3 regions of the Paenibacillus sp. sgz302115 genome follow, and region 2 is predicted to be linked to each of the others. Evidence: riboswitches for the same ligand, from Rfam matches in the RefSeq annotation. Region 2 holds a riboswitch; each other region holds the start of a gene.
The links. A riboswitch is a leader RNA that binds a small molecule or an ion and turns the genes downstream of it on or off. The one in region 2 is predicted to bind cyclic di-GMP.

Region 1 (5,974 bases), on a different contig from region 2:
GTGTCTGCGTTGGTGTTGGTGTCGGCGTCGGCGTTGGTGTTGGTGTTGGTGTTGGCGTTGGTGTCGGCGTTGGCGTCGGCGTCGGCGTTGGTGTCGGCTCCGGCGTTGGTGTCGGCGTTGGTGTTGGTGTCGGCGTTGGCGTCGGCGTCGGCGTTGGTGTCGGCTCCGGCGTTGGTGTCGGCGTTGGTGTTGGTGTCGGCGTCGGCGTTGGTGTTGGCGTCGGCTCCGGCGTTGGCGTTGGCGTTGGTGTCGGCGTTGGCGTTGGTGTCGGCGTCGGCGTTGGTGTTGGTGTTGGTGTTGGCGTCGGTTTTGGCGTCGGTGTCGGTTTCGGCGTCGGCGTCGGTTTTGGCGTCGGCGGTGGTGTCGGCGTCGATGTTGGTGTTGGCGTCGGCGTCGGCGTCGGTTTTGGTGTTGGTGTTGGTGTTGGCGTTGGTGTCGGCGTCGGCGTTGGTGTCGGCGTCGGCGTTGGCGTCGCCGTCGGTTTTGGCGTTGCCGTTGGTTTTGGCGTTTCCGTCGGTTTTGGCGTTTCCGTCGGTTTTGGCGTCGGCGTCGGTTTTGGCGTCGGCGTTGGTTTTGGCGTCGGCGTTGGTTTTGGCGTCGGCGTCGGTTTTGGCGTCGGCGTTGGTTTTGGTGTCGGCGTCGGTTTCGGCGTTGCCGTCGGTTTTGGCGTTTCCGTTGGTTTTGGCGTCGCCGTCGGTTTTGGCGTCGGCGTTGGTGTTGACGTCGGTGTTGGCGTCGGCGTCGGTTTTGGCGTTTCCGTTGGCGTCGGCGTCGGTTTTGGCGTCGCCGTCGGCGTCGGCGTCGGTGTTGGTGTCGGTGTCGGTGTCGGCGTCGGTGTCGGCGTTGGTGTCGGTGTCGGCGTTGGTGTTGGCGTCGCCGTCGGTGTCGGCGTCGGCGTCGGCGTCGGTTTTGGCGTCGGCGTTGGTGTTGGCGTCGGTGTCGGTGTCGCACTCGGTGTTGGTGTTGGCGTTAAAGGTGGTTCCGTTCCCTGGTACGGATAATGGTGCATCTGCACATGTCCGTTGAACGATTTTGCAATGAGTGTGCCGTGCAGTTCCGCATAATCATAGTACACTTCGGCCCGTGGCGCTAATATAGTGCCATTAATGGTTGTGTTGCCAATTTTCAAATCAGTGGCTTCATAAAAATTAAATAATACCTTATTGGGATTGCTCCCATCAATTTGAAAGCTCGGGATTTTCACTGAGGTCCCGCTTACATTGATAACAACCGTTGCATTCCCCGTTATATTGAACACCATATTATTGGTCGCTGCCCAATCGGCTGCAGTCATATTTATAACATTGTAGGGCTTTGGGGCATTGATGGTTATTTTTCCATAATCCCTGACAAAGGGCTGTGTCTGCGGCAATGCGGCCAGCTCGCTCGAACGCCCGATCAAAAACTGCTCCTCCGCTGCGAAATCAATCGGTGTATCTTTTCGCGAGCCCCCCTGAAGTGTAGTGCTTGAATCAGCCGTTAGAGTACCACCGTATACAGTTGTTCCATGAACAGTCCCATTCGAAAAAGTAATGTTCTTGCCGGCGATAAGCACGTCTCCGCCCGGGGCATCCTTGGATACACCGTACCCCTGCAAAGTAATATTCCCTGCGGCCGCGAGCCTTCCATGAATCTGATCGTATGACTGCGTAAAATCCCCAAAGATAAAAGCATTAAAATTGCCGGCTACCCCCAAAACCGGTGTAGGAGTATAGGGCATACTGGCCGCTGCTTTAACCTCCCATCCCCCAGTAATCACACTGCCTACTGTCAGCATTCCTGCCAATAGCAGAGCTGCCGTCTTTTGCATTTTTTTCTTCAATCGCATGCACCTCCTATTAATTACTCTATGATTTCAAGAAAAAACTATAACAACAAAAAGACCGCCAAGAAGGGTTAGCTTCACGGCGGCCGGACAATCATAACCTGTCTAGCAGGCTTTAGATTCCTGACTTTGCGTCCCGTTCTTTCGAACGGTTTGCGTTTTACATGATCGTATGATTTTTTTAAATTTCAGATAGTCTATGATATTTGTTACTTTCGACCTAATGTCAGTTTAGCCGCTCCACCTCCATATTGTCAATCTATTCCTTTTTATTTTTTTGGAAGCTTGGATGAGAAAATCCGCTGCAAACCGCCATGCATAAGGATTAACCAGCTTGATCCAGTCTGAAACAGTGTTCAACAACGGCGTATCCGGTAGCTTCTTCTGCTTCATGTAATCTTCTCGTTATTCGAAACCACTAATTTTCATTATTAAAATTTAGTCTTTTTGAACTATTTGTCGAACATTGCTGCGTGAAGTCCAACCATCCTTATAATGCAAAAAAACTGTCGCCGAAAGTTACCGGCAGCAGTTTTTCAAAAGATAAAAATTTATATGTTTTACCCCATAAATTATCCTTATCTTTCTGGAGAAACGGAAGCCGTTTCTTCTTGTCGACATCTATGTATGCTATATGCGCTATCGTGTCCAGGCAATGCGGATATAGCGGGTTTGCATTTTATAACAGTTGCATCCAGCCAATCATGGACACCCAAAGCGGAATACTCAGGAGCAAACCGAATACCAAACCACGGCGGAGACTTCCTTCATGAATCATCACAATTCTCCTTTTGAGGTGCTTTATTTTTTCAAGCTTCAATCTTTAATATTTCAATTTTAATATAAAATAATTCTTCTGATTTTATTGTGAAATTTATCACATTTATCGACTTGTTTTAAAATACTATTGATTATTTTTTGAAGGCCGGGTTACAATGCGAATATACGTTCTCTTTATGAGGTGATGAATCCCATGCATAGGGTGGAGAGTACAGACAATACGCTGGTCAAATCTTATATTATGCTGCCGCTGATTATATCGGCTTTTGAGCGCGATGCTGCCATTCTGTCCAAGGAGCTGCGCACCCCCGCCCCCTACATAGAGGTTCTTAATACAGCCGCGAATGCGGCAACCGCTGATCTGCGTGATGTGCGTGCTGAAATGAGAACACGGGGCGTCAAGGTCTACGAACAACTACGGCGGGAGGACGGTATGGAGGTCAAATTTGTCTGCCGGGGGTATCATGAGCGGATGCTGCTGCTGGACCATATCATTGCCACTCAGGCCACGATCCATATGCGCAAATACCTGAAGCTGGATATCTCCAGTTCCCGGATGCGAAGCAGCTAAATGCCTTATTTTCTCACAAAAAAAGGCCCCGCCATAAAAGCCGGCAAGACCATAAGTGGATAACAATCACATTAATACCTTCCAATAGCCCAGCGAGCCAAGAATAACAATCAGCGCTACAGGATATAGAATTTTTCGGCTCACCTTGTCCTTAAACGTAAAAAACAAGCAAAGCATACAAAGCCACGCAATAAGAAGACTTCCCATTCCTTATGCATACGCCCTTTCCTGTGTATCCGGATTAGCTCCTGGCGCAAGACTGCGCTTCAAAACATATATACTAAGATTACCCGCGAGCTAACCCAATCATACCACTAAACAGCTTGGATAGCTCCCCAAAGAGAATACTACTCCCTCTCCGGGACAGGGTGCTCCCAGAAACTCAGCCGTCCTTTAGCAGGTATGGGGTCAGCAAGCAAATCTGCACCTTCCAGCTTCCAGGCAAACCGCCCTTCAGCATAATCGCCAAAAATATATTCATTGCCGCCCGGCCAACCCTCCCCGGCATTCTCAGGAGTCACCTCATGGCACTCGGTAAGGCGGCATGTGGCGATAATGGCTCCGGCGGGCAGATTGTCAGCGGTGAATCCGTGCCGGGCCAATACCGATTTATACGGCTCTTGTCTGCACACGGACTTGTCTATGCCCATCCCGGCATGAATAGCCAGTTCACCGCGATAAGATGTTCTCCATGAACGGGTTTCGAATTGCTTTTCTCCAAGAGCGGCCAATGTCGCCCAGGGCTGCCGGATCGTCAAGCATCTCATTGTCGCCGCCTCCTCACCCTAACAAAAAATGCAATCCAAAGCTCTATAAGCTCCCGGCGGCGATGGCCTCAATCTCAATCAACAGATCATCCCTGATCAGCTTGCGGACTTCAACTGCTGAGCTGGCCGGCGGATTGAGGGTATTGATGTACTGGTCCCGAATATCCCGGACAACCTGCATTTTGGAAATGTCGGTCACAAAAAACGTCAATTTCACCACATCATCAAAGCTGGCTTCCGCAGCCTCCAAGGCGCCTTTGATATTTTCAAATACTTGCTTTGTCTGTGCCGCCAGATCCCCTGCCCCTACAACTTGGCCATCCTTGTTCATGGCTATCTGTCCGGAGATATAGAGCGTCCGTGCATTCCTGACTTCCACCACACTCGTGTACCCGGAGGATACCGGCAAGGTTTCAGGATTTATAAATTTCACCCGTTCATTCTGCATGTAGGCTTCCCCCATTCCAATGAATCCAATGGTGTATAAGCTCTGGAATCATATAAAGATAAGGATTAACAATCATCCTATGCATTGCAACAAAAAATAAAGCCGGGGCGCTTGTTCCCGCATCAATTCCACCCGGGGAGGGCGAAGTTGACGGCTCCGGTTTTTCAAGCCCATATTGCTCTGTCAGCCTATCTTTTGTTCCACTGTCGATAACAGTTCCGTCAACCGCCGCGTAGATAAGTCCAGGCTGCAAAAAGGCCGCCATGAAGATCAGTAAAGCTGTGAATAGGATTACGGATTTTTTCTTAGTGCTCATCATTACCATCCTTATTAACGGACTCATACCGCTGGCGGATTTCAAGATTTTTGGCATGATTATATAGATCCAAAGCCACAATCCCTCTGCGTGCAAGCTTCACAAATAGAACAAAAGCATAGATCCCTAGTCCAGTGCATACCAGCCAAACTAAGAATGCAAATACACTAAATCCTCCAAAAAATATACCTGGCTGCGACACCATTTCTTCACGCCCCTATCCATATTGTTGTCGGCACTTTCCGAACTCAATACTGTTTAGTATATTGGATATGGAACAATATGTAAATCTCCCCGAAAGTCCGTAAACTGTGCTTTAAAGGTCTAACCATGATTTTGCCATGCGAAATGCCACCCGCCTAAATGTTATAGTAGTGTTATACAGGAGGTGCTATTTATGATAAATAACGATGAACAATTTATTGAAGTAGCTATAAAAATGGCTTTTAAGGCTAGAGAAGAGGGAAATGAACCCTTCGGTGCAATCTTAGTAAAAAATAACGAAATTGTAATGTATGGAGAAAATAAAATAAATAGTTATTGTGATCCTACACATCATGTTGAAATTGGACTTATACGCACTTTTTGCTCTGAGAACAACATTTTTGATCTTAATGAATATACTTTGTATACCAGCTGTGAACCTTGCGTAATGTGTACAGGAGCTATGGTATGGTCTAATTTAGGAAAAATAGTCTATAGTGTGTCACATGATCAGCTGGCAGAAATTGCAGGCAGTAATATAATGATTTCATGTAAGGAAGTTATCGAAAAAAGTCCACATAAGCCGGTCGTAATAGAAAAAGTATTAAATGCCGAAGGGCTAAAAGTATTCGAGGGATATACCTTTTCCCATTGAATTCACTTCCATGTTATTCGAGTATTTCAGAATAACATGGATATTTTTTCCCCACAAAAAAAGCACGACCCCCAAAACCCCGGAAGCCGCGCCATGATTGAATTCTTAAGGATGCTGGTGAAGGGAATTGAACCCCCGGCCTACGCATTACGAGTGCGTTGCTCTACCCCTGAGCTACACCAGCTTAAAGCATACTTTTTCTGTCAAACAAAATACATTATACAGCGTCTGGAGAAAAACGCAACCCTTTCTCTCATAGTCCTTGCCTTTAACCCCAGCCTGCCCGCTCTTCCTTCGGTCTAGTCTCCCGGAACTATTGCTCCAGCAGCTTGCGCTCCACCGACTCCAGCTTGCTGCGGCTCGTAGAGACCTTGTCGCGGCGGTCATCTATCTTAAGTGAAGTAGAGA
Region 2 (7,385 bases):
GATAAGCTCCGCTCGACTTGCATGTATTAGGCACGCCGCCAGCGTTCGTCCTGAGCCAGGATCAAACTCTCCAATAAGGTTATTGAAAAGAGCGATTCGCTCATTTTGAAACATCTGACGAGAATTTGCATTCTCAATTTTGGAAGTCACTTGCGTGATTTCCGATACTCACTCGTTGTTCAGTTTTCAAAGATCAAGCTCGTTGTTGGCGACGATATTCTCGTCAGCAGCAACTCTTATAATATATCACATTGATTTCAGAAACGCAACAGTTTTTTTCGAAACAACTTATTCAGCTATTTCTTATTAACTTTTGCCGCGCTCTAACAACGCTTAATCATAATACCTCATAACCCTATGAAAAAGCAACCCCTATAAACAAAGAAAAATAACCCACTTAATATTTAAGCGGGTTATCTATGAATTAGGCTAGATTATGAAAACAACTGCTTGTTCTTAGTAGAACTTAGCTGCAGTATATTTGCTTGCATCTTTAGTCAATCCTGCTGTCTGGCTGTTCTTCGCCAATCCTGCATCTACAGTCGTATCAATAATTACCCATTTACCATTAAGGAAGACTTCGTTCCAAGCATGATAGGTAGTAACGTAGCTTGAGTTCCCCATAACCAGCTTAGTAGGGATGCCTTCACTGCGAAGCATGGTAGCAAACAATGAAGCGTAATCGTAGCAGATTCCCTTTTTGGTGAGGAGTGTATTGTCATTGTTAGGGATGTAATCTGTTGAAACATTGGAGGCCAAGGTGTAGTCGTATTTTACGTTAGACACAATATAGTTGTATATCGCTTTTACCTTTGCTTCATCAGTTGTCAGACCTTGCGTTAGTTGCTTAGCCTTCAGAACTGTTGTATCGGAAGAACTCCATTTCACGTTCTGTACGGAGCCCAGATATACGGCATTTGCATTGCTCAGACTGAGATCTACGGTTTCGGAAGAAATCACTTTGTATTTGTTGCCGGTGGTGTTCTCAAGTACAGATACTTTATAAGAACCATTACCTTGCTGCAGCGGGAACGTTTCGGTTTGTCTGGAGGCATAAAGGTTGTAAGTGTAGCTGTTGTTGTCTTTGGTGATCATAAGCTTGACACGCTTGTCCTTAGGGACGGCATAGGATACCGAGATAACACCCTGATCCAATTGCGCTGTATTCAACCAGCCGGTGTCCGTGCTTGCGGCTTCAGCAGATCCTGCTTGAACGGAAGTAGCAACTACAAACAATGTTAGTAATGTAAAAAAGAATTTCTTCATGGATAAAACTCCTTTCGGTAGCTGGCTGCCATCCTTACGGGAAGGCCCTTTAGCTTTGCGTCCCTATCTTTCGATAGGTTTGCCGTTATCGTGTTTAGCTTTTATAGTTATATAGTACCATATCTATCTCTATATTCAAGACCCAAATCACTAGATTCTCACTATTTTTAGTTGAATTTTTATATAACTAGCTTAGCATGCACGATCAGCCGGTGGGTTGGATTGACCAATGGATCGCATGTAATCAGGGTGAGTATTTTGTCATCGTTATGCCCATTTAGCACGGAAATGTCTGTAGGCTCCACGATAGAGATATCATAAACGACGTATTTGAAATCCTGCTCGCTTGTTTTGACGGAAATGGTGTCACCGATCTCAACTTCATTCAATCTATTGAAGAGTCTCCCCGTTGTTCTTGATCTGTGGGCTGCAATTGCGGCATTGCCAACCTCGCCGATCGGAGCTGTCTCCTTCATATGGGCGGCGGCGTGCTTCATGTTGGCTTTGGTTGCCCCTTCAAGGATAGGCAGCTTCAGGTCGATTTTGTCAATTTGGATAATTCCGATGATCTTGCCGCCTACCTGGATGTCCGGAGCTGGCGATTCAGTTGCTTCAGCCTGTTCATTCGTGGATGATTCCTCTGACAGCAGCTTGGTGACTGCCGCATAGGGCTTGCTCAGGTCTGACCCTGACGGCGGAGCGGGCGTAACTTCACTATAGGCCTGTTCGGCTTCTTCCAGCAGCTTCTGCTGCTCCCAATCGTTGTACCACTCGTTCGCTTTTGGATACAGCATGATAAGAATCCCCGCAAGTATAAGCAGAAAAGAGAACTTACGCATGAACATCACCTCCGTTTAGTTATGATAACCTCAGAATACCCATTTGCGGCTTCCAAAAAAATTGATAATTACGGTCACGAAGGTGACCAGCACTTTGGCAATCAGCACCTGTACACCAAAACGGTCCGTCAGCAAGTGCATCAGCAGCACCGAGATCCCCAGCACAGCCAGGTTAAGCACAATAAACCTCACAAGCTGCATCCGGTCAAAGCTTTCCTTGCTTCCCCTGTCCTGGTCACGGAAGGTCACTTTTTTATTCCAAAAAAAGCTGTTGGCTGTACCTGCACTATACGAAATAATCTGCGCCGGCGTGTTCATCATTCCAAGGGAATGCAGCAGTGTAAATACCGCAAAATCAATCAGTGTGTTCAGCAGGCCTACTGCATTGAATTTTAAAAACTGGATGAATCCCGCGTTCAGCTTTTTATCTGACATAATCCTTTTCCTTCCGCTTGTCCAGGCTCTCTATGTCAGCCTCTGTATTGTAGCCCCTGGTCTCACGCACGATATACAGCGGTCTGTCCTTCGATTCATCATAAATCCGCCCGATGTATTCCCCAATCACACCAAGGAGCATCAGGACAATACCGTTAAACAGCAAATTCACGCCCACAATAGAGGCCCAGCCGGGGACGGTCCAAGAGGTGAACACCTTCTGGAACAAAACAAAAAACAAATAAAGAAAGCTGGAGAACGATAGAAAAAAGCCGACGTATGACGCAATTTTTAGTGGTTTATGCGAAAAGGAGGTGATGCCGTCCAGCGCAAACCGGATCATTTTCTTCAAAGGGTACTTGGTTTCACCTGCAAAACGCTCCTCACGCACATATTCCACCATCGTCTGCCGGAAGCCTACCCAGCTCACCAACCCTCTGACATAACGGTTCTTCTCCTTCAAGCCACGCATTACATCACACACTTTGCGGTCGATCAAGCGGAAATCCCCTGTATCCGTGGGAATATCCACACTGGTCATGCTGCTGAGCAGACGGTAGAACATCTTGGCGGTTGCTTTTTTGAAAAAAGTCTCTCCGTGGCGTTTGAGCCGCTTGGCGTAGACTACCTCGTAGCCCTCTTTCCACTTCGTGATCATCTGCAAAATGACCTCAGGCGGATCCTGCAGATCCGCATCAATCACCACAACCGCATCGCCTTCAGCATAATCCATCCCCGCCGTTATCGCTACCTGATGCCCGAAGTTACGCGAGAAGTCGATCAGCTTGACATGCTCGTCACGGCTGCTGACCTCATGCATAATCTCGACTGTCCGGTCCCGGCTCCCGTCATTGACGAAGACCAGTTCGTAGGAATCGCCGCATTCGTCCATTACCTTTTTGAGACGCTCGTACGTATGCTGAATGACTTCCTCCTCATTGAACATGGGGACAATTACACTGTATCTGGCTTTCACTGTCGTTCCTCCTAATTTTTTGTGAGCTTGTGCTAACTGAATCGCCGGCTAGAATACCCAAGAAGGGAACCAGCGCAGCATCACCTTCACGTAGTCTTCGCTAACCTGCATACCTGACAATACAGGGTAAAACATTACAAAGAGCAGCGCCGCAACAGCGACATATGCATACCGCCAGGTTTTTGCCTGGGGGTACTTACTGTCAAGCAGCTTCAAGATATAGACGATTGCCAGAATCATGAACGGCACCATTGCGAAATAATGGTAAAGGAATGTCTCGCGCGGTACCAGCATCCAAGGCACATACTGGGAGAGGAAGCCGATCCAGATCATGTACAGGCTCTTGTCTTTACGCTTCACTGTCAACCAAAGCGAGGCCAGCAAGGCGAAGATTCCTGTCCACCAAATCAGTGGATTCCCCATAGTAACGATGCTGCTCACCTGTCCTTGCGGCAGGCCTTCGCCACCGCTGAAGAACCAAACCGGACGTTTCATAAACGGCCATTCCCACCACGATGAAGCAAACGGATGTGTGGCGACAAGCTGGCTGTGATAATTGTACATGTTCTTTTGCGCTTCGATCAGCCCTTTGATAGTGTAGCCCTCCGCCGAGACAGACAGTACAGGGATAAAGGACAAGCTGTAGATCACTACCGGGATAATGACAAAGAACAGCACACAACTGAGCAGTGTGACAATGGTATTCTTCCAGAAGCGCTGTTTCGCATTGCGGCAGGCGTCCTTAAGCTCCTGGTCGCCTACTTTGCCTTCCGTAAGCACACGCCCCGCAGCTCTGTATTCCTTGTAGCGCTCAAACAGCGTAAACGCCAGCATAATCGCTAGTCCCGCGCCTCCGTAGATTACAATCCATTTGGAGGCAACCCCGATGCCGAAGAACAGACCGGACCAGAACAGCGGCACCAAGGTCTTGCGCAGCGGAACGCGGTAGAAATTCATCGTGTAGTAGCGCTGCATGAAATAGAACATCAGCATGATGAAGAATACGCCGTAGACATCAATTGTAGAAATACGCGTCTGGGTAAAATGCATGAAATCCAGTGCGAACAATCCGGCGGCAAGCGCGGCGTAGGTAGTCTTTTTGAACAGCCTCAGGGCCATAATGTAGATCAGCGGCAGCATGGCGATACCAAACAAAGTACCGATAATCCGCCAGCCGAACGGATTGACGCCGAACAGCTCCATCCCTACAGCGATCAGCAGCTTGCCGAGCGGAGGATGGGTATTCTCATACGGAACAATGCCATGTGTGTATTCATAGGCTGTCCGCGCATGGTAAATTTCATCAAAATAGGTGCTGTTCATGAAACCGGAGTTCTCCGGAATGAGCGACTGCTCGTCAAACAGGTTGGACGGTGCGCCTCTCTTGGCAACTGCCGAAGCATCCGGCGTGACGCTGGCTACCGGAAGCGGTGTTTTGCCTCCTCCCTGCTCGTAAAAGGCCATTTCATTCAAAGTAAAACCCGGAGAGGTAACGGTCAGCTTCACGTATCTGGCCGCGACGTTCAAAGGCTGGCTTTTCCAGATAAATACATTGCCGACATCCTCGTTGACGTCCAAAGGATTGCTCCAGGAATCAGGTGACTGGCTGAATTCCAATTTGAATTTACCGGTACCTACTCCTCCGAATATATTTACACGCTCCAGTTGTCTGCTCTGGCCGAGGTCCACATAGAAGCTCTCACCGCTGGCGGCAGGCTGCCATAAGGTTTCCGGGGCTTTGGTTGAACCGAGATGAAACAGAGCCAGCGCCGCATACACGGCGGTAATGCCGAGCATCCACATCCAGTCCTTACGCTTCAGCCTGAGCAAGCCCACCCTGCCGCTCTGCTGAACCGGACGGATTCCTTCGGCAAGTGCCATATCAGCCTCATGATTCTCTGCCGCTGACGGCGGCGGGAGCAGAAGCTTGATCTCCTTACGGACATACACCGCATACCCGACATACAGCATATATAACACCAAAGCGATGTTCGCAATCGCAGTCACAAGAACAATCCCGTCCGAAGGCGGATTATTGCCAGCATTCAGATGGGCTAAGGTATAACCCACGTTAAGATACTGCGTTAAAGTAAATCCAAGAAAGATTGTCAGGAACCGGCGGTCCCGGCTCTCGATATAAGTGAACAGGCCTAGAATTAACGCCGGATACATATACCGTTCATGCATTTTCGTGCCAAACACAAACACAACTGCGATCAGAACCATACCGATGAAGAAGGACTTGGACAGCTCCTTGCGGTCTTTTTTGAAGGAGTAATACGCTGCAAGGACAACCGCCGCCAGGATGAAAATAAAACCCCAGGTACGATAGGTGATCCCAAGCCACATCGAATCAATCGCGGACCACATCGGCGCAGTTAATGCATATAGATTAAAGGCATTCACCGTAGAATATGGATAGGAAGACAAGGTTCCCTTGTACAAATCTATAAGTCCGCCGAGTCCGCCGTTATTCCAAAAGAACGGAGCCGCCAGCACGGCAAAGATCCCCAGTCCATAAAGGGCGCCAAGCGCAAGCTGCTTCCACGCCCGGTGATGATAGAAAGCAAACAGCAGCACAGGGGTAAAAATCAGCGCCTGCGGTTTTACCAGTGTGGCTAAGGCAAAAAAGATGGCCGATCTCACAAAGGCTTTATTGGATGCGCCCATAATACTGAGTAGCAGGAATACCAAAAAGAAGGAGTCCGCTTGTCCCCAAGCGGCGGAATCCATCAGCACCGCCGGATTGAACAGGAACAGCAGCATTAAGCCGATAGCCATGCCGGAGCCAAGCTTCGTGCGGCCTGCGCGGTAAATCAGCCAGCCCAGCACCAAATCCGAAATGATCGCCGGCAGCTTAAAGAGCAGCGTCTCTCCGCCCGAGCCATGCGCAAAGCCGAACAACCCGCGAATCAGGCTGAGAAGATACAATATGTACAAATATCCCGGAGGATAATCAGCAAAATACCCCTCTTCATAAAACTTGCCGGGTCCCAGATCAACCAGCCGCTGTCCCCAGGCGATAAAGGTATTCATGTCGTTCTGATACCCTTGTGCCGTCAGACCAATCCAAATCCGCAGAATAAAAGCTATTCCGAATACGATATACAGCCATCTGGTATAGATGCCGTCCGGCTGGCCCAGCAGACGGTTGCTGCGGAAGGCTTTATTATAGAGGAAAGCGAAAAACACGCTGAATAATGCCGAGAGCAGCAGCAGCTTGGCAGGAGAAACCTTGTGCGGCGTCTCTGCAGCCTGACTGCCTGCATTCTGAGCCGCTGCTTGCGCTTCGAGCGAAATGACACTAACCCCGTCAGGAACAGCATCCACTTGCTCTACCGACAGATCATCAAAGTAGGCTTTACCTTGAATAAGACTGGAATAACCGCCCAAGGCGGCGCCGATTCCGAGCGTTTTTTGCTCCGGACCAGTCTGGCCGTAGAATTCAAGGTACTGCCAATCTCCGGCTGTATCCGTGGTCGCGGGATAACCGCTGGCGATGCCTACCGGGAAAATATTTGCGCCAAGACCCTGGCCCGCAGTGCTGACGATTTTGACATAACCGGAAATCTTGTAGTAGCTTTTCGGCGCAACCGTAATGTTCTGCACCCATTTCAGATGATTCGGCTCCAGATTCTCAATCACCGCCGCTTTGCTGCCGGAATGGACCTCTTCCGACTGTACCGAGAGCAGCCCGGAGCTGTCCCCGGAGATCCACATATCCTTGGTCCAGCCCGAAGGAGCACTATCATCCCCATCCTCAAAGCCCGGATTCTGCAATAGATTGCCTTCTGCATAAATGCTTGTTACAGGAAGCGTGAACAATAACAGCATTAATACAATGATTGCGGACGCACGTAAACTCTTGA
Region 3 (7,385 bases), on a different contig from region 2:
TCGCAGCCGGAGCTGGCGCACTGAGGACGGGCGGCGTTGGCGCTGCTGTCGGAACCGGTACTGTAGTTGGTGCTGGCGCTGCTGTTGGTGTCGATACTGGTGTTGCTGTTGCCGTCGGTACTGGTGTTGGTGTTGCTGTTGGTACTGGTGTTGATATTACCGTTGGTGTCGATACTGGTGTTGGTACTGCTGTCGTTGCCGGTACTGGTGCTGCCGGTGCCTCCGCACCCATCTCCGATGAAGATGTGCTTTCACTGGCAGCCGGCGTATTTACAAACAAGGCACTGGCCGGAACCGTTACCTTCGCCTGGCTTGGGCTTTGCCACATCAGGCGGATATTGGCATCGCCCGCGTTCTCGTAATATTCAACCTTGATATCGTATAGTTGACCCGCCTTTAAGGCGATGCTTCCGGTCCGTTCGGTTCCGCTCTGCTTCATCCAACTGTCGATTACGGGTGTGCCGTCAATATAGACGCGGATACCATCATCCGAGGTGGTATAGAATTGATAAGTCTCACTGTAAGAAGGCTTGATCTTGCCGGTCCAGCGGATGGAGAAGGCATCCACACCGAGCGCCGGGTCAGGTGCAGCCTGACGCCAGTTAAAGTTGACCGCCGCATCGTTGCGTACCAGGACAGGCGTACCTGAAAGTGTCATGTTCTTGAAGTACTCACCCTGAAGACCATTCAAGACTGGCGCTGGCGCTTGTGCCGCATCATCGCTGTACGGCGTTGGCGTCGGCTTTACAGTAGGTGCTGGCGTTGGTGTTGCCGTTGGTGTTGCCGTTGGCTTCGGTGTTAGTGTTGGTGTCGGCGTCGGTGTTGGTGTCGGCGTCGGTGTTGGTGTCGGCGTCGGTGTTGGTGTCGGCGTCGGTGTTGCTGTCGGTGCTGGCGTCAGTGTCAGTCCCGCTTTGTATTTGTCACGGGTCAATGTATATTTGTCATTCATGAAGCTTTTAATAGTATCGGTACTGTTGTTCTCGTAGAGCATTTTGCCCCAGCTCATCATGTATACCCAGTTTTTCTGGGATAGCTGCAGCTTTGCCGTGCTTGGCATTTGACCATTTTCACCGATAGCAATAGGTTTGCCGTTAGCAAGGCTCAGCAGGCTGTCATGATAAATATTCATATAATCATTATCATATATGTCTGCCGCAAGAACATCTACCTTGTCAGCGCCCGGATAAGTCAGGGCATAAGGGTCGGACCAGGCATTCGGGGCATTCGGGTTCCATACCCACAGCAGGTTGTTTAATTTATGAACGCCTACAAAGCGGTCATACATAATATTCCATAGTTTGGGGAAGTTATTTTTCTTACCCCACCAGAACCAGTTGCCGTTCATTTCATGATAAGGTCTCCAGAGTACTGGAACACCTGCATCCCGCAAGCTTTTGAGCGAGACCGCTACTTTGTCCAGATCGGCGATCAGGCTGTTGTATTGAGTGGTTCCCGGTGTTACATACTTATCGAAGTCCGCTTGGCTCAAAGTCTTCTGGACGTTAGCCCATTGATATGAAGTGCCGGGCAATTGCTCATGGAAGGTCATAGCGACGATTCCGCCATTTTTATACCAGTTGATCGCGCTGTTCACTACATTCCGGCGCTGCGTGGCTGCAGTGCTCTCCGATTGGCCGCTGATCACGCCCAGCTCATAGCCGTGAAGGGCAGCAAATTGTCCGCTTGTTCCCTTAAGCTTGTTGCTGAATTCATCGGGACTCTCCAGGTAGTCATGCTGTCCGGTGATGATGCCTTTTCCTGTAATGGAATAGAGATCGCTAAGCAGCTTGACCGCCCCCGGGGAGGCGTCGGGATTGACCGGAGCTGAAGGACTTGCGGCAGCCTTCGCGGATACAGGCGCAATCCCTAATGCAGTCATAAACAGGGCAATGGACAAAACAGCACTCAAAAAACGAAAATTACGGTAAGTTGTCATCATTCTTCTTCCTTTCGGTAGCCAGGCTGCCACTCTTTCGAAGGCCCTATAGCTTTGCGTCCCTACCTTTCGATAGGTTTGCCTTTTTCGTTTTGAAGGAATAATCCCTCTTACCGTAAGTATCGTCTCTAGCATTTTATAGTTTAGAGTAAAAATGAAATTTTCTTAATAAATGGTTCTTAATACCTGTTTTGGATTTGTAACAATTGGGTAAATAGATTAATTCGCCTATGAAATGAACTGATGCAGGGCGATATCCTCCCAGTCCAGAGTAATGCGAATATTGTCCTCCTCCACCAGCTCCGAGCCGGTCTGGACTTCAATAAACTCCACATCCGTCAGAGCCAGAATCGCATGTTTGGTGCCTTCCGGTATGCGGACTACGTCCCCTGCTTTCACATTATGCTTCTGCTCATTCAGCACAATGCTCGCCTCACCGCTGACGATGGTCCAGATTTCACTGCGCTTGTGGTGGAGCTGATAGCTGATATTTTTACCCTTGGATATGAAAATCCGCTTGGTCAGCACCTCATTGCCCTCATCATATTTCACGTAATCAATAACCTTGTAGTGGCCCCAGCGGCGTTCCTCGTACATCGGTCTTTGTTCAAAAGACTTCAGCACTTCCTTGATGCGCGGGCTTTCCGCTTTATGGGTTACCAGGATGCCATCCGGGCTGGCAGCGACAATCAGGTCCTTGGCTCCAATTACAGTAATTGGAATATCAAGCTCGTTGATCAGGCTGGTTCCTTCGGAATCGGCGGTCACAAAACCTTTGCCCACATGGTTGCTGCTCATTTCTTCGGTCAGCGTATTCCACGTGCCCAGGTCCTTCCAGAATCCGGCGTAGGGCTGTACGACAATATTCTCTTCCTTCTCTACCACTTCGTAGTCAAAGCTGATGGAGGACAGCAATTTATACTGCTTCTGCAGCTCCTCATAGTTCAGAGGCAACCCTTTCCGCTGCAGAATATCAAGCAGATATCCAAGCCGGAAAGCGAATACGCCGCAGTTCCACAGTGCGCCGCGGCTGATCAGCTCCTCGGCCAGGACACGGTCCGGCTTCTCCTGGAAGTGGCTTACCTGCATATAGCCGCTTGCCCCCGCCTGATCGCCGGTAGGAATGATGTAACCGTATTTCTCCGAAGCAAGCTCAGGAACAACGCCCATCAGCGCTAGATTCGCGCCGCTCTCCTGCATGGTTGCCTCAAGCTGGATTACCGTGTCAAAAAATGAAGTCTCCACATACGGATCAACCGGAAGAATAGCCACGGTCTCACTTGGAGACACCCCGCTCATCGAATACAGATAGGCAGCCGTCAGGGCGATGGCCGGAAAGGTGTCGCGGCGTTCAGGCTCCACAATGATTGGTACCTCTGCGCCGAGCTGGCTCTGAATCATCTCCACCTGGCTGCGGCCGGTAGCCAGGTAGGAGGATTCCGCCATTCCTGTCTCCTGCAGTTGTCTCCATACACGCTGTACCATAGATTCCGGTTCACCGGCCGGGCTTTCCAGTACCTTCAGAAATTGCTTCGAACGTGAATCGTTGGACAAAGGCCAGAGCCGTTTACCAGAACCGCCTGATAGAAGTACCAGTTTCATTAGTGAACCCTCCCATTTATATGTTGTCGCGAAAATATTGGATTGTTATTGTGGGCTTCGATGTGTGAAGAAGCTTAAAACCGGGCTGTTGCGGGAGTCACTGCAAGGAATGTTTGGACTTTCGGCCGGCTGTTGTCTCCAGATTTCCTGATTTAAACCGCTGATAGCGGTAGAAATCCGGAGACAACGGCGGACGCTACGCTCCTACAGTTCCAAAATTCCTCTCCGTTCCTTCCCTTAACAGCCTATTTGCTCGCTTCACCCGGAGGCGAAGCTCACTTCTAAAGATCCGGGCATTGCCGCTTGCTTGGCGGCAGGTTTGGGCTTTCGGCCGCTGATAGCGGTAGAAAGCCGCAGACAGCGTATGCTTCCGAAGCTGTTAAGAACGCTTGTTGTACTAAGCGCCCTGTTTGCATCAAACCTTAGCTCACTTCACCCGCAGGCGAAGCTCCCTGCTAAAGATTCGAGCATTGCCGCTTGTTGGGCGGCAGCTAGGGGCAAGAGCGTCAAAGAGATGAGCGCTTAGACCGCGCCGGCTACGCTGGGGGAGTAGCCGCTCAGGCCTCCCATTTGCGGACGGCCGACGGAGTGGTACTCAAGGCCCGTGCCTTCGATCTGCTCCTTGGAGTAGACGTTGCGGCCGTCGATCAGCACCTGGCGGCGCATGCTCTCCGCGAGGCGGTGCAGATCAATTTCCTTGAACATGCTCCAGTCGGTCAGCAGGCAGACGGCATCGCTGCCTTCGGCTGCTTCTTCGGGAAGCCCGCACCAGCGGAGCTGCGGATGATCGTATTGCTGTCTGAAGTTATCAGCAGCAATCGGATCATACAGCTTCACCGTAGCGCCTTCGCCCACCAGCACCTCAATGATTTCGCGGGCCGGAGCCTCGCGGACATCATCGGTATTCGGCTTGAAGGCCAGCCCCCAGATGCCGATAACCCCCCCCCGCAGGCTGCCAAGGGATTCATGCAGCTTCGAGATAATCATGAAGCGCTGGTCTTTGTTCACCTCGACTACCGATTTCAGCAGCTTGAACTCGTAATCCACGTTGCCGGCGATCTGGATCAGCGCATTGGTGTCCTTCGGGAAACAGGAGCCTCCATAACCGATGCCGGCCTGCAGGAAGGATGAGCCGATTCTGCGGTCCATTCCCATGCCTTCCGCTACCTTGGTTACATCGGCTCCCACTTTTTCGCAAATGTTGGCAATCTCATTAATGAAGGAAATCTTCGTCGCCAGAAAGGCGTTGGAAGCATATTTGATCATTTCCGCACTGCGGATATCCGTTACGAACACATTTTCCGTGAAGCCCTGGTGAAGCTGGCGCATGGTTGGCTCAAGCTGCGGATTATCCAGTCCGATGACAATCCGGTCGGGATGAAGTGTATCGCGGATGGCCGAGCCCTCGCGGAGGAATTCCGGAGCGGAGACGATATCGAAGGGATGGTTCGTGTGGGAAGCGATAATGCTGCGGATTTTCTCATTGGTGCCAACGGGAACCGTCGACTTGGTCATGATGATTTTGTAGCCTTCCATCGCTTGCGCGATTTCTATCGCTGCACCTTCGATATAGCTTAAATTTGCTTCACCGCTCGGAAGAGAAGGCGTGCCTACCGCCAGGATGACGATATCGGAGTTTCGGACCGATTCCTGAAGATCGGAGGAGAAGCTCAGCCTTCCTTCGCGCAGGTTCATTTCAATCAGCGCTTCAATTCCCGGCTCATAGATGGGAGATTCCATCCGTTTCAGCTTGCTGATCTTCTCCTCATCCTTATCCACGCAAATCACATGATTCCCATTCAGTGTAAAACATACGCCAGATACAAGACCGACATAGCCGGTACCGATTACTGTCAGCTTCATACAATCATTCTCCCTTTAGAAAATTGACGTAGGCCTGTTCCACGTACTGCTTGAACTGAACCATAAACGCCTGTTCATCGAATTTACGCGCATGTTCCATAATCTGCCCAATGTCCCACGCATAGGACTCCACTTCATTTATGGCTTGCAGCAAATCATCAACTTCCTGACGCTGGAAAAATACGCCGTTGACGTAAGGTACGATGGTATCCAGCGCCCCTCCGGCCTGATAAGCGATAACCGGTCTTCCAGCGGCATTCGCCTCCAGCGGCGTGATGCCGAAGTCCTCTTCTCCCGGAAAAATAAACGCCCGGCACTGCGACATCAGCCCTGTAACCTCCGCATCCCCCAGCCGGCCCAGAAACGATACATTGTCTTTGGCCATGCCCTCCAGACGCTTGCGGTCCGGCCCGTCACCGACGATGTACAGCTTCAGTCCGTTCCTGTTGAAGGCCTCCACTGCCAGGTCAATCCGCTTGTAGGAGACTAGCCGGGATACGATCAGGTAGTAGTCACCGATGGAGGGTGAACTGCTGAAGCGGGCCGTATTGATCGGCGGGAAAATCACATCCGCATCCCGGTGGTAATAGTTCTGAATCCGCGTCTTCACGACGGAGGAGTTCGCGACGAACTGGTTAACATTTTTGGAAGTCCGCTGGTCCCAGGTCTTGAGCCGCTGCATGTAGACCTTGAGCAGCCTTTTGAACAGCCCGGAATTCGATTGCCGCTCCATGTACGTGTCATAATCCCAGGCGAACCGCATTGGCGTATGACAGTAGCACAGATGAAATGTAGATTCGGGCACCTGTATGCTTTTCATAAAAGCACTGCTGGAGCTCAGGACGATATCGTACCCGCGAAAGTCCAAATCACGGATGGCCATGGGATAAAGCGGCAGCACCCCTTTAAAGTTGGTCTTCACTCCCGGAATTTTTTGCAGCCAGGAGGCCCGGATATCCGCATCTTTGAGGTTCTCAGTCAGGCCGCTTCCGTTAAAAACCGTCGTGAAGATCGGAGCTTCCGGGTACATGTGGTGGAATACCTCTACTACCCTTTCCGCCCCACCCATCTGGATTAAATAATCGTGCGCTATCGCAATTTTCATGTGAATCATCCTCAAAGTTTTATGGAGCAGATCATCAAGCAGTAAAGCATGGATGCCTCGGTTCCTGATCGAGCCTTAAGCTAATGTCCCAGAGGAGTCTCAGGTCGCCGCCAGCAGGCCTTTGTAGTAGTCGACGATGTCCTTGACTGTATTCTCAATGACAAAATGCTCTTTCACCCGTTTCATTCCACTGTCCGCCATCCGTCTGCGCTCTTCGGGATGGTTCAGCATCCAAGTGATGGATTCTGCAAGTATGGCAGCGCCTCCAGGCTGGATAAGCAGCCCCGTTTCTCCGGGAACCACAATCTCTACCGGCCCGCCTTCATTGGAGGCGATCACCGGAAGTCCGGCCGCCATGCCTTCGACGATGACCTGGCCGAACGGCTCAGGGGTAATCGACGTGTGAATCAGCAAGTCCGCTTTGCTCATGAGTCCTTGTATATCATCCACATGACCCAGCAGGCTGACATTACTCAGATCATCCTGCCGCATCTGCTGAATTAATTGGTTTTTGTATTCCTCTTCCCCGAACAGGGCATCTCCGGCCAGCCAGAACTTCACCCGGCTGTCGTTCTTAAAAGCTTTGGCGGCTTCCAGCACGACATGCTGGCCTTTCCAGTGTGCAAGCCGGCCCACCAGCAGGACGTTGAAATCCTTCTGGTCCCGCTTTACGATGCCTTCACCGATGGCTTTGGCAAAAGCAGAGTAGACAACCAGCGTCTTCTTCGTGCGGGGCAGCTCCAGCGCCTTCAGGGTAGAATGGGAATTCGCGATGACGCCGTTCGGGAGCAGGCGTGACAGCAGCCGGATCGCCTTGGCGACAACCGGCTTAAGGTACGGGGCACCGATGTGATCCCGGATATGCCAGATCAGCGGCAC

Region 1: another riboswitch for cyclic di-GMP. It lies ahead of AC0LWN_RS29715 (choice-of-anchor A family protein); the one in region 2 lies ahead of AC0LWN_RS32390 (transglutaminase-like domain-containing protein).
Region 3: another riboswitch for cyclic di-GMP. It lies ahead of AC0LWN_RS26025 (PA14 domain-containing protein); the one in region 2 lies ahead of AC0LWN_RS32390 (transglutaminase-like domain-containing protein).

What each region holds. Positions count from the first base shown of each region.
Region 1 is NZ_JBVYOK010000029.1:56,629-62,602, reverse strand. It holds partial or broken gene AC0LWN_RS29715 (choice-of-anchor A family protein) at 1-1,822, opposite strand, end outside; cyclic di-GMP riboswitch class I at 1,904-1,993, opposite strand; gene AC0LWN_RS29710 (YhjD family protein) at 2,799-3,176, shown strand; gene AC0LWN_RS29705 (ASCH domain-containing protein) at 3,524-3,943, opposite strand; gene AC0LWN_RS29700 (RidA family protein) at 3,987-4,391, opposite strand; gene AC0LWN_RS29695 (hypothetical protein) at 4,381-4,707, opposite strand; gene AC0LWN_RS29690 (hypothetical protein) at 4,697-4,912, opposite strand; gene AC0LWN_RS29685 (nucleoside deaminase) at 5,105-5,566, shown strand; tRNA gene AC0LWN_RS29680 (tRNA-Thr) at 5,679-5,750, opposite strand; gene AC0LWN_RS29675 (MTH1187 family thiamine-binding protein) at 5,880-5,974, opposite strand, start outside.
Region 2 is NZ_JBVYOK010000044.1:6-7,390, forward strand. It holds partial or broken rRNA gene AC0LWN_RS32385 (16S ribosomal RNA) at 1-77, opposite strand, end outside; gene AC0LWN_RS32390 (transglutaminase-like domain-containing protein) at 457-1,266, opposite strand; cyclic di-GMP riboswitch class I at 1,280-1,360, opposite strand; gene AC0LWN_RS32395 (class D sortase) at 1,446-2,105, opposite strand; gene AC0LWN_RS32400 (GtrA family protein) at 2,136-2,540, opposite strand; gene AC0LWN_RS32405 (glycosyltransferase family 2 protein) at 2,530-3,516, opposite strand; gene AC0LWN_RS32410 (phospholipid carrier-dependent glycosyltransferase) at 3,565-7,385, opposite strand, start outside.
Region 3 is NZ_JBVYOK010000019.1:90,328-97,712, forward strand. It holds gene AC0LWN_RS26025 (PA14 domain-containing protein) at 1-1,936, opposite strand, end outside; cyclic di-GMP riboswitch class I at 1,950-2,029, opposite strand; gene AC0LWN_RS26030 (sugar phosphate nucleotidyltransferase) at 2,165-3,538, opposite strand; gene AC0LWN_RS26035 (UDP-glucose dehydrogenase family protein) at 4,061-5,401, opposite strand; gene AC0LWN_RS26040 (glycosyltransferase) at 5,406-6,506, opposite strand; gene AC0LWN_RS26045 (glycosyltransferase family 4 protein) at 6,606-7,385, opposite strand, start outside.